Regions from separate parts of the Nonomuraea sp. NPDC002799 genome, predicted to be linked through region 4. Evidence: riboswitches for the same ligand, from Rfam matches in the RefSeq annotation. Region 4 holds a riboswitch; each other region holds the start of a gene.
The links. A riboswitch is a leader RNA that binds a small molecule or an ion and turns the genes downstream of it on or off. The one in region 4 is predicted to bind S-adenosylmethionine.
Positions count from the first base shown of each region.

Region 1: it holds a riboswitch for S-adenosylmethionine, as region 4 does, so the genes downstream of both, ACWD0F_RS16745 (GNAT family N-acetyltransferase) here and ACWD0F_RS23405 (ABC transporter substrate-binding protein) in region 4, are expected to answer to the same signal.
Region 2: it holds a riboswitch for S-adenosylmethionine, as region 4 does, so the genes downstream of both, ACWD0F_RS04065 (aminotransferase class V-fold PLP-dependent enzyme) here and ACWD0F_RS23405 (ABC transporter substrate-binding protein) in region 4, are expected to answer to the same signal.
Region 3: it holds a riboswitch for S-adenosylmethionine, as region 4 does, so the genes downstream of both, thrC (threonine synthase) here and ACWD0F_RS23405 (ABC transporter substrate-binding protein) in region 4, are expected to answer to the same signal.

Region 1 is NZ_JBSFVA010000007.1:294,385-298,184, reverse strand. It holds gene ACWD0F_RS16750 (MFS transporter) at 1-1,216, opposite strand, end outside; gene ACWD0F_RS16745 (GNAT family N-acetyltransferase) at 1,330-1,995, opposite strand; SAM riboswitch class I at 2,005-2,091, opposite strand; gene ACWD0F_RS16740 (MarR family winged helix-turn-helix transcriptional regulator) at 2,225-2,701, opposite strand; gene ACWD0F_RS16735 (NADPH-dependent FMN reductase) at 2,788-3,354, shown strand; gene ACWD0F_RS16730 (ankyrin repeat domain-containing protein) at 3,462-3,800, shown strand, end outside.
Region 2 is NZ_JBSFVA010000002.1:35,693-39,492, forward strand. It holds gene ACWD0F_RS04060 (DoxX family protein) at 1-387, shown strand, start outside; gene ACWD0F_RS04065 (aminotransferase class V-fold PLP-dependent enzyme) at 401-1,687, opposite strand; SAM riboswitch class IV at 1,731-1,846, opposite strand; gene ACWD0F_RS04070 (TerC family protein) at 1,973-2,704, shown strand; gene ACWD0F_RS04075 (cytochrome P450) at 2,704-3,800, shown strand, end outside.
Region 3 is NZ_JBSFVA010000063.1:924-4,723, forward strand. It holds gene ACWD0F_RS49240 (MoaD/ThiS family protein) at 54-329, opposite strand; gene thrC (threonine synthase) at 354-1,586, opposite strand; SAM riboswitch class I at 1,600-1,741, opposite strand; gene ACWD0F_RS49250 (RNA polymerase sigma factor) at 1,820-2,374, opposite strand; gene ACWD0F_RS49255 (alpha,alpha-trehalose-phosphate synthase (UDP-forming)) at 2,406-3,800, shown strand, end outside.
Region 4 is NZ_JBSFVA010000012.1:203,866-207,665, reverse strand. It holds gene ACWD0F_RS23410 (ABC transporter ATP-binding protein) at 1-705, opposite strand, end outside; gene ACWD0F_RS23405 (ABC transporter substrate-binding protein) at 684-1,772, opposite strand; SAM riboswitch class IV at 1,829-1,950, opposite strand; gene ACWD0F_RS23400 (hypothetical protein) at 2,218-3,123, shown strand; gene ACWD0F_RS23395 (sulfotransferase family protein) at 3,209-3,800, opposite strand, start outside.

The DNA of each region.
Region 1 (3,800 bases), on a different contig from region 4:
CGACGATGAGGGGGCCGAAGGCGACGCCGATCGTCAGCAGGAGCTGCAGGACGGCGAAGCCGAGGCCGCGTGACCTGGCCGCCACGACGTCGGCGATGCAGGCCGTGCAGGTGGGGATCGCGGTGGAGGAGATCGTGATGGCCAGCAGCACGAGGACCACCAGCGCCACCGGGGAGCTCATCAGCAGGGCGACGCCGAGGAGGACCGAGCCGATGGTGATGCCGGAGCCGCCGATGAGCAGCCGGCCGCCCTTGACCCGGCCGTGCAGACGCTTGCCGAGGTGGGTGCCGATCACGGTGCCGGCCAGTACGCCGACGATGCTGACGCCGCCGCTGATGCTGCTGGCCACGCCGGTCTCCATGCCGAAGACGCGGACCATGAGGGACGGCAACCAGAAGTAGACGCCGCCGAGGCCGAGGGTGAGGATCATCACGCCGAGGGAGACGAGGACCAGGGTGCGGATGGCCAGGACCTGGCGGACCTGCGGCCAGAAGGGCGGCTTGACGGTGACGCCCGCCTGCGGCGGTTCCGTAACGCCGGGCGCCGGCCGAGGCACGCCCGCGGTGGCCATGATCTTGTCCATCTGGCCGCGCTGCGGCTCGCGCAGCCGCCAGGCCAGGATGGCGGTCAGCGCACCCGGGATCGCCATCAGCAGGAAGGCGGCCCGCCAGCCGAACGCCTGGCCGATGACGCCGCCCAGCAGGGTGCCGACGCCCCCTAGGTAGGTGGTCATCCGGGTCCAGCCGTACACCTGCATGCGGGTCGCGGCGGGGTAGAAGTCGGCGAGCAGGCTGCCGACGGCGGGGTTGTCGATGACCTCGGCGGCGGCGAGCAGGACGCGCATGAGGTAGAAGACGGCGAAGCCGGCGGCCAGGCCGGAGCCGAGGGTGGCCAGGGCCCAGCAGAGCACCACCACTGTAATGATCTTGGTGCGGCTGCGCCGGTCGGCGAGGTAACCGGCGGGCAGCGCGACGGCGGCGGCCGCCAGGGCCGCGGCGGTCGGGATGGATCCGGCCGCGGTGTCGCTGAAGCCCCATTCGGCCTGCAGCAGGGGCAGCACGCCGGCCATCAGGTTGGCTTCGATGCGATCGACCATGCCGACGACGAACAGCACGACGAACGGCCCCCACCCGAAGGGGTTCGGATCGGTCGCGCTGATGCCGCCCGGCGGCGGGGATCCAAGTCGGCGGCGTTCGCGGGCAACGGTCTTCACCATGACTTCTCCTCCGCGGTAAGTGCTCCCCGGGGTGGCGCATGGGACGCGGAAACGCCCCAGAACACGGTTCTAGGACAATGTTCTAGGACGAGTGTCGTACATCACACTGCGTTTCACCAGTACGCAGAGGTGCCGGGTGAAACTTCTGACCCAGAGCTGGGGCGCGGGTGTCTCGCGAGGCGCGCGACCAGGTGGTCCTTGACGGCGCTCCACTCCGAGGTGACGACGGAGTACATGGCCGAGTCCCGCAGCCGGCCCTCCTCGCCGGGGGCCCACGACGGCGACCAGCTCCGCAGCACGCCCTCGAACGTGGCGCCGAGGGCCTCGATCGCGCGCCGGGATCGCTCGTTGCGCGCGTCGGTCTTGAGATCGACGCGCGCCACCCCGAGCCGCTCGAAGGCATGGCTCAGCAGCAGCAGCTTGGCCTCGGCGTTGATGCCGCGACCCTGCGCGGACGCGGCGAGCCAGGTGAAGCCGATCTCGACCGCGCGCAGCTCCGTGCGGCCGGGCCAGTACCGGGGGTCCCAGTACGCCGTGCAGCCCACCGCGCGGCCATCGCTCCGCCGGACCTGCGCCAACGGGACGAGTCCTTCCTCGACGCGGGCGAACTGGGCCGCCAGATAGCCGGGCACCTCCCGCGCGCGGGGCACGAGGGTGAAGCCGTAGCTGCTGCGATCCTCCTCCGCCGCCCGGACCAGGTCATCCGCGTGGCCGGCCGACAGCGGCTCCAGCCTGAGCAGGGAACCCTGCAGCGCGGGCACGTCGAACCAGGGGCGCATGGCGACGACTCCTCATCGTTCCTGGCATTGGCACCTTGCCGTGGCAGGTTGCCGGACCGTCGGCGGGCCAGGTCCCTCGGGTCCTCTGGATGAACACCGCCGATCATGGCGGCCGGCGTGCGCGGACGTCAAGCACGGGACGGGGGGAACGTGTCCGCCCAGGTCGAAGGGGCCCGCGGAAGAGCGCCCCCGGCGGCCGCCGAGCCGTTTCAGCGGGGCCGTGCGCCGGTCAGCGGATTTCGGCGCCCAGGCGCGTCAGCACCGTCTCGGCGATGTCGCCGAGTGCGTCGAGCTGCTCCTGGGTGAGCAGGCCGATCAGGTGGGTTCGCACCGATGCGACGTGCTGGGGGGCCGCCGCGACGATCGCGTCCATGCCCCCGTCCGTCAGCGCGATGACGGCGCCGCGCCCGTCGTCGGCGCACTCCTCCCTGGCGACGAGCCCACGCTCCTCCATGCGGCTGACGTGGCGCGACAACCGGCTCTTGGACCACAACATGCGGTCGGCCAGCTCCTGCAGCCGCCAGCGGCGGCTCTGCCGGGACGACAGCGCGGACAGCACGTCGTAGTCGGCATCCGAGAGCCCGGAGTCGCGCTGCATGTCGCGGGAGATCTGGGTGTCGAGCAGCAGGCGCATCCGGCGATAGCCGAGCCAGGCGCGGAACTCGCGCTCGTCAAGCCAGGGGGGATCGGACACTGGTTCGGGCATGGTCGAACGCTAGCACTGGTTGACGTGTAAACGAAATCCTGGCACTCTCTAGTTTACACGTAAACCTGTTGCTGAGGAGACGCACCATGCCCACGCTGAAGGTCATCGTCGCCAGTACCCGCCCGACCCGCATCGGCAGGACGATCGGTGACTGGGCGACGGCGCACGCCGTCGAGCACGGGCACTTCGACGTCGAGCTGATCGACCTGGCCGAGGTGGGCCTGCCGTTCCTCGACGAGCCCGAGGACGCCACCACCGGGCGCTACGTGCACCAGCACACCAAGGACTGGAGCGCGACCATCGGCGCCGCCGACGCTCTGGTGTTCGTGATGCCGGAGTACAACTACGGCTTCAACGCCCCGCTGAAGAACGCGCTGGACTTCCTGCACGACGAGTGGGCGTACAAGCCGGTCGGGCTGGTCGGCTACGGCGGCATGTCGGGTGGCATGCGCGCCGTCGAAATGATCAAGCCGGTGCTGGTCAAGCTGCGCATGGTGCCGGCCGGGGACGCGGTGACCATCTTCCACCGCCAGTCCATGACCGCCGACGGCCGGTTGTCCGTGGACGAGCGCCTCAGTTCCGCCGCCGACGGCATGTTGCGGGAGTTGCGGCACCTGACGGAGGCGATGTCGGTGATGCGCGCCGCCGGGTAGCGCGCCGGCGGATGTCCCACGCAGTGGAGGCGCGGCCGGAAATTGTCCGTGCCCTCCGCCATGATGGCCTCGCTCGTGTCCACGCGCATGATCTCGATGGAGCTGTCATGACCGTTGATGAAATCGCCGGATGGTCCCATGTGAGGGGGCCTCGGTGGGAAGACCTTGCCTTCATTCGCGCCAAGCTCGACGCGGGTGCCGACCCGAACGAGGGGGCCTACGCCTTCGAGCGGCCGCTGCACGCCGCGGCGGAGCAGGGCTCGCCGGAGGTGGTCGCCGAGCTGGCCGCCCGGGTCGATGACGTCGACACGGAGTTCGAGGGCCGCACGGCGCTCTGGGAGGCGATCTTCAACGACCGGCCGGACAACGCCCGAGCCCTGGTCGCCGCCGGAGCGGACCCGTGGCGGCCCATGATGGGCGGCTGGTCGCCCGGCCGGCTCAGCCTG
Region 2 (3,800 bases), on a different contig from region 4:
ATCGCGTTCGTGCACTGGGGGCACGGCTTGCTGGCCGCTGACAACGGCTGGGAGTTCCCCGGCGCGCTGGCGGCGCTCAGCCTGCTGTTCCTGGCGCTCGGCGGCGGACGGATCGGGCTCGACGGCCTCTTCCGCTCGGTCTTCCGGCGGCGCGCCGAGCGCAGGGCGGCCGAGGAGGACCTGGCCGCCCACGCGCCACGCACGTCGGCGCACACCGGCGGTCCCATGACGCCGGCGCGGCCGGCCACGGCGGAGGCGACACCGGAGGTGCCGAGGCAGCCGACGGAGCCCAGGTCGTCCGGCAAGCTCAACGACGAGGACATGCGGGACATCGACGCCCTGGTGTCCGACGAGCCGCAGAAGCCTCCGAAGCCGCCGAACCGCTGATAAAAGCTCGGGCTCAGCGGGCGACGAGGTCGCGCAGTGCCTCGATCAGCCGGTCCACGTGCTCCTGCGTGCTCCCGATGCCGATCGAGGCCCGGACCGCGGAGGCGGTGTCGTCCTCGCAACCCCCATCGCTCTCACCGAGCAGGTGCCGGACGAACGGATGCGCGCAGAACTTCCCGTCCCGCACGCCGATGCCGTACTCGCCGGACAACACCTCGGCCACCGCGCGGGCCGAGTGCCCGTCCACCGTGAACGAGACGATGCCGACCCGCGGATGGTCGTCCCCCCACAACGACAGCTCGTGCACACCCTCGATCGAGGCCAGCCCTGACCGCAGCCGGGCGATCAGCCGCTCCTCCTCGCGCACCAGCTCGGTCCAGCCGGTGGCGGTGAGGGCGTCGCAGGCGGCGGCCAGCGCGATGGCGCCCAGGACGTTCGGGGTGCCCGCCTCGTGCCGCGGCTCGGGGTCGTCGTGCCACTCGACGGTGTCGGTCACGGCCCGCACGGCGCCGCCGCCCTTGAGGTACGGCTCGCCGTCGGCCAGCCAGTCCCGCCGCCCGATCAGCACTCCCGCCCCGAAGGGCGCGTACAGCTTGTGGCCGGAGAAGGCCACGTAGTCGAGGTCGAGCGCGGTCAGGTTGAGCCGCCGGTGCGGTACGAGCTGCGCGGCGTCCACCAGGATCCTGGCCCCGTGCCGATGCGCGATGTGGGCCAGGGCGGCGATGGGCCACAACTCGCCGGTGACGTTGGAGGCGGCGGTGACCACGAGCAGCTTCGGCCCGTCGATCCCGGCCAGCGCCTCGTCGGCGGCGCGCACGGCCTCGCCGGGGAAGGCGGGCGGCGCCAGGCGCACGGACGTGCCCCAGGGCAGCAGCGAGGCATGGTGCTCGGTGTCGAAGACCACGGCCGTCGTGCCCTCGGGCAGGCAGCGGGCCAGGAGGTTCGTGGCGTCGGTGGTGTTGCGGGTGAAGATGACGGCGTCGTCGGGGCGGGCGCCGACGAAGGCCCTGACCGTGTGGCGGGCCTGCTCGTACCGGGCGGTGGTGAGCTGGGAGGCGTAGCCCGCGCCGCGGTGGACGCTGGAGTAGGCCGGGAGCGCGGCGGCGACGGCGGCGCTGACCGGCTCCAGACAGGGGGCGCTGGCGGCGTAGTCGAGGTTGGCGTAGCCGACCAGCCTGCCGCCCTTGACCGGGACCTCCAGGTCGGCGCCGAGCACGGCCGGGATCGGCCGGCTCGTGACGGCGGAGGTCTCTTCCGCGGCCTGGGCGGGAGCGGAGCTGAAGATCGTCAGAGTGGACACGGCGCATCTCCTCGGGGGTCATCGGACCCCTGGTGCAGCCATGGGCCCGCGCTTGCCCGCCGCATCGCACGACGGACCAGGTCCTCACCCGGGGCACCCCGCCGCGGACGCGAGGGTTGCCGGCCAGCTAGCCGGGGCTTGTCGCTGGCACTCATGACCTACGACGGCACTATAACCCGACGTCTGGGACAAAAAGCAAGTCGGCGAACTTATGTGTCTTCTGGCTCGTTGCTACCGGGAAACCGCCCGGCCACATGTCATGGAGGTACGCAGATGCTGGATTGGGTGACCGACCCACAGATCTGGATCGGTTTCTTCACCCTGGTCGCCCTGGAGATCGTGCTGGGGATCGACAACATCATCTTCATCTCCATCCTGGCCGGGAAGCTCCCTCCAGAGCAGCGGGACAGGGCCCGCGTCATGGGACTGGCCGCCGCGCTCGTCAGCCGGCTGCTCCTGCTGCTCGCCCTGTCGTGGGTGGTGCGGCTCACCGAGCCCCTCTTCGGGGTCTTCGGCCACGAGATATCGGGACGCGACCTGATCCTGCTGCTCGGCGGCCTGTTCCTGCTGGCCAAGAGCGTCACGGAGATCGGCCACAGCATGGACGCCCCGCAGGGCAAGGACGGCGCGAAGGCCGCCGCCGCCTCGTTCGTCTCGGTGATCCTGCAGATCATGGTGCTGGACGTCGTCTTCTCGCTCGACTCGGTCATCACCGCCGTGGGCATGGTGGACGAGCTCGGCGTGATGATCGCGGCCGTCGTGGTGGCGGTCGTGGTGATGTTGTTCGCCTCCGGCCCGATCAGCAGGTTCGTGGACGCGCATCCGAGCATCAAGATGCTGGCGCTGGCGTTCCTGGTGCTGATCGGCGTGGTCCTCATCGCCGAGGGCCTGGACCAGCACATCCCCAAGGGCTACATCTACTTCGCGATGGCCTTCTCGGTCATCGTGGAGCTGCTGAACATCCGGATGCGCGGCAGGCATGCCCAACCACAGGATGACCCTCCTACTATGAAATAGTGCGCTTCGACCCCTGGAATCCGGATTTTGCTGCTCACCCGTACCGGATCTATGACGAGTTGCGGCGCGAGGCGCCGGTTAGCTACTTCGAGCCGTCGAACCAGTGGCTGATCTCGCGCCACGCCGACGTGAACGCCCTGCTCAGGGACCGCCGCCTGGGCAGGTCCTACCTGCACGTGGCCACCCACGAGGAGTTCGGCCGGGAGCCTGAGCCGGACTTCCAGGAGCCGTTCTGGCGGGTGAGCAGGACGGGCATGCTCGACGTCGAGCCGCCCCTGCACACCAGGCTGCGCAGGCTGGTCTCCAAGGCCTTCACGCCGCGCATGGTCGAGTCGCTTCGCCCGCGCGTGCGCGCCATCGCCGAGGGCCTGATCGACGCGTACGTCGAGAAGGGCGGCGGCGACCTCATCGCCGAGGTCGCCGAGCCGCTGCCGGTGACGGTGATCGCCGAGATGCTCGGCATCCCCGACCAGGACCGCCATCTGCTGCGCCCCTGGTCGGCGGACATGTGCGGCATGTACGAGCTCAACCCGCCCCTGGAGGCCCAGCACAAGGCGGTCCGCGCGGCCTCGGAGTTCTCCGACTACCTCAAGGTCCTGGCCAGGGAGCGGGCCGCGAGCCCGGGCGAGGACCTGATCAGCGCGCTGACCCAGATCGACGAGCTGACCGAGGACGAGCTGTCGGGCACCTGCGTGCTGCTGCTCAACGCCGGCCACGAGGCCACTGTGAACGTGACGGGCAACGGCTGGTGGGGCCTGCTCAGGAACCCCGCCGAGCTCGCCCGGCTGCGCGCGGACCGCTCGCTGCTGCCGACGGCGATCGAGGAGCTGATGCGCTGGGACACGCCGCTGCAGATGTTCGAGCGCTGGGTGCTGGAGGACATCGAGGTCCACGGCGTGCCGATCCCGCGTGGCTCGGAGGTGGCGCTGCTGTTCGGCTCGGCAAACCGGGACCCGGCGGCCTTCGACGACCCGGACCGGCTCGACGTGGGCCGGGCCGACAATCCGCACATCTCCTTCGGAGCCGGCATTCACTTCTGCCTCGGGGCGCCGCTGGCCAGGATCGAGCTCATGGAGTCGTTCGGCGCGCTGCTGGA
Region 3 (3,800 bases), on a different contig from region 4:
AATGGAGAAGGCGCCCACTTGGGGCGCCTTCTCAAGTGTCGGGTCTGTCGCGCTCAGCCGCCGGCGACCGCCGGGATGATGGAGATCTGTGTGCCTTCTGGTGCCGGAGTGTCGAGACCCTCGGCGAAACGGACGTCCTCTTCCCCAACATAAACGTTGACGAAACGACGAATCTTGCCCGATTCATCCAGAATTCTCGCGCCGATCCCCGGGTAGTCGGAGTCAAGCTTGGCGAGAACGTCACGAAGAGTCGCACCCTCGCCACTCACTTCCGCGCGATCACCGGTGTAGGTGCGCAGGATGGTGGGAATCCGCACAGAAACGCTCATGGTTTAAGTCGCCTTTCCTGATTGTCAGACAGTCGCGCGGAACGCGTCGAGGGAGGGCCGGATCACGGCGGTGGGCTTGGCGTCGCCGGCGATGACGTCGAGCGTCTTGAGGCCGTCGCCGGTGTTCAGCACGACGGTCTCGGCCTCGGGGTCGAGTTGTCCCGCTTCGACGAGCTTCTTGAGCACACCCACGGTCACGCCGCCGGCGGTCTCGGCGAAGATGCCCTCGGTCGAGGCCAGCAGCTTGATGGCGGCCACGATCTCGGGGTCCGTGACGTCCTCGACGCCCCCTCCGGTGCGCCGGGCGATGTCGAGCACGTACGGGCCGTCGGCCGGGTTGCCGATGGCCAGCGACTTGGCGATGGTGTCGGGCTTGACGGGCTGGACGACGTCGTGCCCGGCCTTGTAGGCCGTGGAGACCGGCGAGCACCCGGCCGCCTGCGCTCCGAAGATCTTGTAAGGCGTGTCCTCGACGAGGCCCAGCGCCACGAGCTCCTTGAAGCCCTTGTCGATCTTCGTGAGCTGCGACCCGGAGGCGATCGGGATGATGATCTGCTCCGGCAGCCGCCAGCCGAGTTGCTCGGCGATCTCGTACGCGAGTGTCTTGGAGCCCTCGGCGTAGTAAGGCCGCAGGTTGATGTTGGTGAACCCCCACTTGTCACCCAGGGGGTCGCCGATCAACTCGGAGCAGAACCGGTTGACGGCGTCGTAGTTGCCCTCGATGCCGATGATCCGGCCCCCGAACACGCGGGCCATGGCGATCTTGGCCTGTTCGAGGTCGGCCGGGATGAACACGCACGCGTCGAGCCCCGCCCGCGCCGCCGCGGCCGTGACCGCGCCCGCGAGGTTGCCCGTGGAGGAGCAGGAGAGCGTGTGGAAGCCGAAGTTGCGCGCCGCCTCGACGGCCATGGCCACCACCCGGTCCTTGAAGGAGTGGGTGGGGTTGCCCGAGTCGTCCTTGACGTACAGGGACTTGATGCCGAGAGCGGCGCCGAGATTTCCGGCCTTGACCAATTTGGTCCAGCCGGGGTTCATATTGGGCTTACTGGTGACGTCCGCGGGAACCGGAAGCAGCGCGCGATAGCGCCAGATGTTGGCGGGACCCGACTCGATGTCCGCGCGGGTGACCTCGCCGAAGGAGTAGGCCGCCTCCAGCGGCCCGAAACATTCCTGACAGGCGAAGCTGGGACCCAGGGGGTAACGGGTGCCGCACTCGCGGCAGGAGAGAGCGACAGCAGGACCAAAGTCGAGCGACATGAAGCGAGGCCTTCCCTCATCTTCGCCCGCGGCCACCTTGACCGCGAACCGGAATTGGCACCTTGTCCCGGTCGGCCTCGCCAGGTCGCGAGTCGAAAGCCGGGAGGGTTGCCGGGGCTTCGCAGGGCCGGTCCCTCCGCCCCTCTGGATGAGCAATATTCAGTTGTGAAAAGGACTCTACCCGCACAAGTGGCCGAAACGGCCACCCGTCTCAGGATGTGAGAAGTGCAGTCTCAGCGATAGTCCTCACCCAGCACACCCTGCACATATTTGCGCGCTTGGTGGATGCGGGACTTGGCGGTGCCGAGCGGGATGCCGAGCTGCTCGGCCACCTCGCTGTAGTCGAGCTGGACGATGTCGCGCAGCACGAGCGCCTGCGCCAGGTCGGGCTTGTCGGCCTCCAGCGCCTCCATGGCGTCGAGGAGGTCGAGCCGCGAGCCGGCGATCACGCTGACCCGCCGCACGTCGGGTTTCTGCATGGGCAGCTCGTCGGAGGTCTGCTCGGCGGACCTGCGCTTGAGCGACCGGTAGGTCGTCCGCGCGCAGTTGGCCGTCACGATGTGCAGCCAGGTGCTGAACCTCGCCCGCCCCTCGAAGCGCCCGATGTTGCGCGCCACGGCCAGCAGCGTGTCCTGCGAGGCTTCCTCCGCGTCCTGGGTGTAGGGCAGGATTCGGGCGCAGTGCCGCATCACATCGGGCTCGATCCGCGCCAGGAGCTCGCCAAGTGCGCGATGATCTCCGGCGGCGGCGGAGCGGGCGAGTTCCTCGGTTAGCTCGTCAAGCGCCATAGCTGGGATCCTATGGGCGAAAGGAGCCCCGATGAACAGCGTATTGGTGGCCTCCAACAGAGGGCCTGTCTCCTTCACCGTCTCCGACGACGGCGAACTCACCATGAAGCGCGGCGGTGGCGGCCTGGTCTCGGGGTTGTCGGCGGTGGCCAAGGGCGACGGCGTCCTGTGGGTCTGCGCCGCGCTGTCCGACGGCGACCGCAGCGCCGTACGCCAGGCTCCGGGCGGCCGGATCGACCAGGCGGGCTACGACACGGGCCCGCTGCGGATGCTCGACATCCCGCCCGCCACCTTCCACCGCGCCTACAACGCCGTGGCCAACTCGACCCTGTGGTTCGTCAACCACCTGCTCTACGACATCCCCAACGCGCCCAACTTCGGCACCAGGTTCGAGCGGGAGTGGGAGTCCTACCGCGACTACAACGGCGCGTTCGCGCTGGCGCTGGCCGAGGAGGCCGGGCACGGCGCCCGCGTGATGGTGCAGGACTACCACCTGACGCTGACGCCGGCGATGCTCCGCGCCGAGCGGCCCGATCTCCGCATCGCCCATTTCAGCCACACCCCGTGGGCGCCGCCCGAATACTTCTCCCTGCTGCCCGACGACGTGGCCGGAGAGGTCCTGGAAGGCATCCTGGGAGCCGATCACGCCGGGTTCCTGGCCGACAGGTGGGCCCAGGCGTTCATGGACTGCTGCGAGGCTCTCCTGGGCGCGGAGGTCGACCGCGCCGGGCGCAGCGTCACCCACGAGGGCCGGACGACCCGCATCGGCGTGCACAGCCTGGGCGTGGACGGCGACGCGTTGTGGGAGCGGGCGGGCGAGCCCGACGTCGAGTCGCACATGACGGCGATCAAGGAGCAGGTGGGCGACCGCCGGCTGATCGTCCGCATCGACCGCACCGAGCTGTCGAAGAACATCGTGCGCGGCCTGGTGGCCTACGGCGAGTTCCTCGCCGCCCATCCCGAGTGGCACGGGCGGGTGGTGCACCTGGCCTTCGCCTACCCGAGCCGGCACGACCTGCCCGAATACCGGGAGTACACCGCGTCGGTGCAGCGCTGCGCCCAGCAGATCGAGGACGAGTACGCCACCGAGGACTGGGATCCGCTGATCCTCAACGTCAACGACGACTATCCGCGCTCGCTGGCCGCGTACCGGCTGGCCGACGTGCTGCTCGTCAATCCCATCCGCGACGGCATGAACCTGGTCGCCAAGGAGGGCCCGATCCTGTCGCCGAGGTGCGCGCTGGTGTTGTCGCGAGAGGCGGGGGCGGCGGCCGAGCTGGGCCCCCACGCGCTCGTCGTCAACCCCTACGACATCAGCGGCACGGCCGCCGCCCTGCACCAGGCGCTGATCATGCCGGAGGACGAGCGCAGGTCGCGCCGCGACAAACTGCGCGCGGCGGCCACCGCGCTGCCACCGCAGAAGTGG
Region 4 (3,800 bases):
GACCTCGTCAGGCGTGCCGAGCTGCTCGATCCGCCCGCCGTTCATGATGGCCACCCGGTCGGACAGCGCCAGGGCCTCCTCCTGGTCGTGGGTGACGAAGACCATCGTGGTGCCGATGCGGCGCTGGATGGCCCGCAGCTCCACCCGCATCTCCCTGCGCAGCTTCGCGTCGAGGTTGGACAGCGGCTCGTCGAGCAGCAGCACGGCGGGCCGGATGGCCAGGGCGCGGGCCAGAGCCACGCGCTGCTGCTGGCCGCCGGACAGCTGCTTGGGCCGGCGGGCGGCATAACCGTCGAGGCCGACGAGGCGCAGCGCCTCGCGTACCCGCTCCTCCCGCTCGGCCTTGCCGAGGCGGCGGACCCGCAGCCCGTAGGCGACGTTGTCGGCGACGGTCATGTGCGGGAAGAGCGCGTAGTTCTGGAAGACCAGGCCGAGCCCCCGCCGGTACGGCGGCCGCCGCGTCACGTCGGAGCCGTCGATCACGATCCGCCCGGCCGTGGGCTGCACGAAACCGGCGATGGAGTTGAGCAGCGTCGTCTTGCCGCAACCGCTGGGCCCCAGAATGGACAGGAACTCGCCCTTGCGGATGGAGAGCCGGTCGAGGTCGAGCACCCGCGCGCCCTCGTAACCGGCGGCCAGGCCCTCGATCTCGACGTGCCCGGCCCCCTCCTCGGGCAGCTCGATCAGCCGAAGATCTGATTCCATCGCTGCTGCCATTCGTTGAGCTTGGGGGTGGCGACGGCGTAGTCGACCCAGGTGAACTTCTTGAAGACCTCGGGACCGTGCTCGACCCACTGCTCGAAGGAGGGGCTGTAGTCGATCGAGTCGTTCCCGGCGGCGTACCAGGTGCCCTCGGCGAACGGCTTCTGGTTCTGCGCCGCCGTGAGGTAGTCGAGGAACTTGGTGGCCAGCTCGCTCTTCTGGGTGCCGCTGGCGATGAAGTACGAGGTCAGCGCGCCCACCGCGCCGGACTTGGGGTAGGTGAAGCTGATCGGGGAGCCGGCCTGGGCCATGGCGAACGCGCGGCCGTCCCAGAAGGGCATGATCCAGGCGTCGCCGTTCTCCATGACCGTGGCGGCGGTGCCCGCGTTCGCGGGGAAGGAGGACACGCAGCCCTTCAGCGTCTCCAGCTTGGCGAACGCCTTGTCCACGGCCGCCGGGTCGGACAGCTTGCCGCCCTCGGAGGTGACCAGGGCGGAGAAGAACTCCAGGCCCGGGTTGTAGGTGAGCGGGGGCAGGGCGACGTGGCCGCAGAACTGCTTGTCGAAGATGGCCGACCAGTCCGCCGGCGCAGTCTTGATCTTGTCGTTGCGGTACATGAGACCGGTGGAGCCCGTGGTCAGCGGCACGCCGAACTGCTTGCCGTCGTAGGCCGACTTGGAGTTGAGCACGGGGTCGAGCTCTTTCCAGTGCGTCAGCTTCGCGGTGTCCAGGGGCTGCAGCAGTCCCGCGGAGGCAGCGGGCAGCGAGGCGTCCGGGGTGAAGGCCATGACGTCGAACGGCGGGTTCTTGCCCCCGGCGGCACGCAGCTTGGTGAGCCACTCGGCGTTGGCGCCGTAGACCAGGTTCACCTTCGCGCCGGTGTCGCGTTCGAACGGCTCGACGAATGATTTCTTGAACAGCTCGCCCCAGGCGCCCGCGAACGCGGTCACCGTGAGCGTCTGCTGCGCGTCCGAGCCCGGCGAACCGCCCGTGTCCACGCCGCCGCAGGCCGTCAGCGCCAGCATGACCGCCGCACCGGCTCCCGCCAGGCGAGTTACTCCGCCCCTCATCTTTCCCTTTTCCCTTCGAGCGGCCGGCCAAGGGCGCGGGGCAGGGCACGGCTGGGGGACCGCGCTTGCCGCCGGAAGCACCATTCGGCTCGACGACCATGTCATCACCCGGGGCACCCCGCCGCGGTTGGGAGGGTTGCCGTCCAGCAAGCCGGGGCTTCGCACTGAACTCGTGACAAAGCCGACTGTACCAGTCGGGTTTATCTGCAATCGTCTGATCTAGTTTAGTGCCCTGCGTCCTATTTATAACAATTTGTGGCCTGTGGGGTCCGAGTGCCACTTCGGCACCCTCGCTCCCTACCCGGCTCGCTGCGAGGTATGGCAGCCAAGCGGCGGCGCCGGATTTGCCGTAAAGTTAATAGGTAATGCATAGATTGACCCGCCGGACGCAAAGGGGAAGGTGAACGCCATGCCGAGCTCCGCACCGTGGCCTAGTCTCGGGCCCATGCCGACCGATGAGGACCTTCTCGACTCCCTGCTCCCGGCGCCGGACCTGGCGGTCGTCGCGATCGGCCCGCCGGCCGGGGGAGAGGGCCACTGGGCGGGCGCCCCCAGCGCGGTCGCCGCCGACGGCCGGATCTGGCTGGCCTACCGGCTGCGCCGGCCGGTGGGCCAGGGCCGGGGATACGCGATCGTGGTCGCCCGCTCGGCCGACGGCGAACGTTTCGAGACGGTGCTGACCATCGCCCGCGAGCAGATGGCCACCGAGTCGCTGGAGCGGCCGGCGCTGCTGCGCACCCCCGAGGGCCGGTGGCGGCTCTACCTGAGCTGCGCGACGCCCGGCACCAAGCACTGGCGCGTCGACGTGCTGGAGGCCGACGACCCGGCCGCCTTCGACCCGGGCTCGCGCAGGACCGTGCTGCCCGGCGATCAGAAGACCGGGGTGAAGGACCCGGTGATCGTACGGCGGGGCGGGATGTGGCATCTGTGGGCCTCCTGCCATCCGCTGGCCGACCCGGAGGAGGCCGACCAGATGGTGACCGACTACGCCACCAGCGCCGACGGGCTGGAGTGGACCTGGCACGGCACCGCCCTGAGCGGCCGGCCCGGCCTGTGGGACTCGCGGGGGGTGCGGGTCAGCGCGGTGCGGTTCCGGGGCGAGCGGGTGGTGGCGTTCTACGACGGGCGCGCGAGTGCCGCGGAGAACTACGAGGAGCGCACCGGGATCGCCGAGGGCACGGATCCGGCGGTGCTCACGCCCGTGGGCGACACGGCCGCCGCGATCTCGCCGTACCGGGGCGGCGGGCTGCGCTACCTGGACGTGATCGACCTGCCCGGCGGCGCCACCCGCCTGTACTACGAGTACACCCGCGCGGACGGCGCCCACGAGCTGCGCACGGAACTACGCTGACGGCCCGGCGCACCGGGCCGCGCCGGCGGCCGGGCGCATGGCTCGCGCACTGGGCTGCGCTGACGGCCGGGCGCCCGGTTCGTGCTCAGCGGGGTGTGGGCGGGCGGCCGTTCCTGGCCTGGTGCTGGCCGGGCGGGCGGGCCCCGACCATGCCGCCCGAGCGGGTCCGCGGCCCCAGCCAGTCGCTGAAGTCCTCGCCGGTGACCTCCTGAAGGCGCAGGATGTCGTCGGCGAAGTAGGGCAGGAGCTCTCGCCGCTGCTCCCACGTCAACGGCCGGCGCGACTCGCCGCTGCGCTGAAGCAGCCGCTGGACCGGCCAGGCGAGGAACGCGGGCACCCGCCGCCGGAACGAGGCCAGCAGCCGGTGCAGGGGATCCGGGTCGGGGTGCGCCGTGACGTTCTGCTTGGCCAGCTCGGTGAGCAGGCCCTGACGCACGCCGAGGAACGCGCAGATCCGGTCGAGGGTCTCCGCCGGCCGGTCGACCAGGTCCCGGTAACGGAAGATCAGCACCTGCTCGCGGGGGAACAGCGTGAAGAGCCGGGCCAGTTGCTCGCCGTAGCGTCCGAGCCCCGCGTAGTGCCAGAAGTGCGCCCAGCCGCCGGCGATCCGCCGCTCCTCCTCGGCGCACGCGCGTACGACGTCGTCGATCGGCTCCAGGCCCGCCGACCACAGGTGC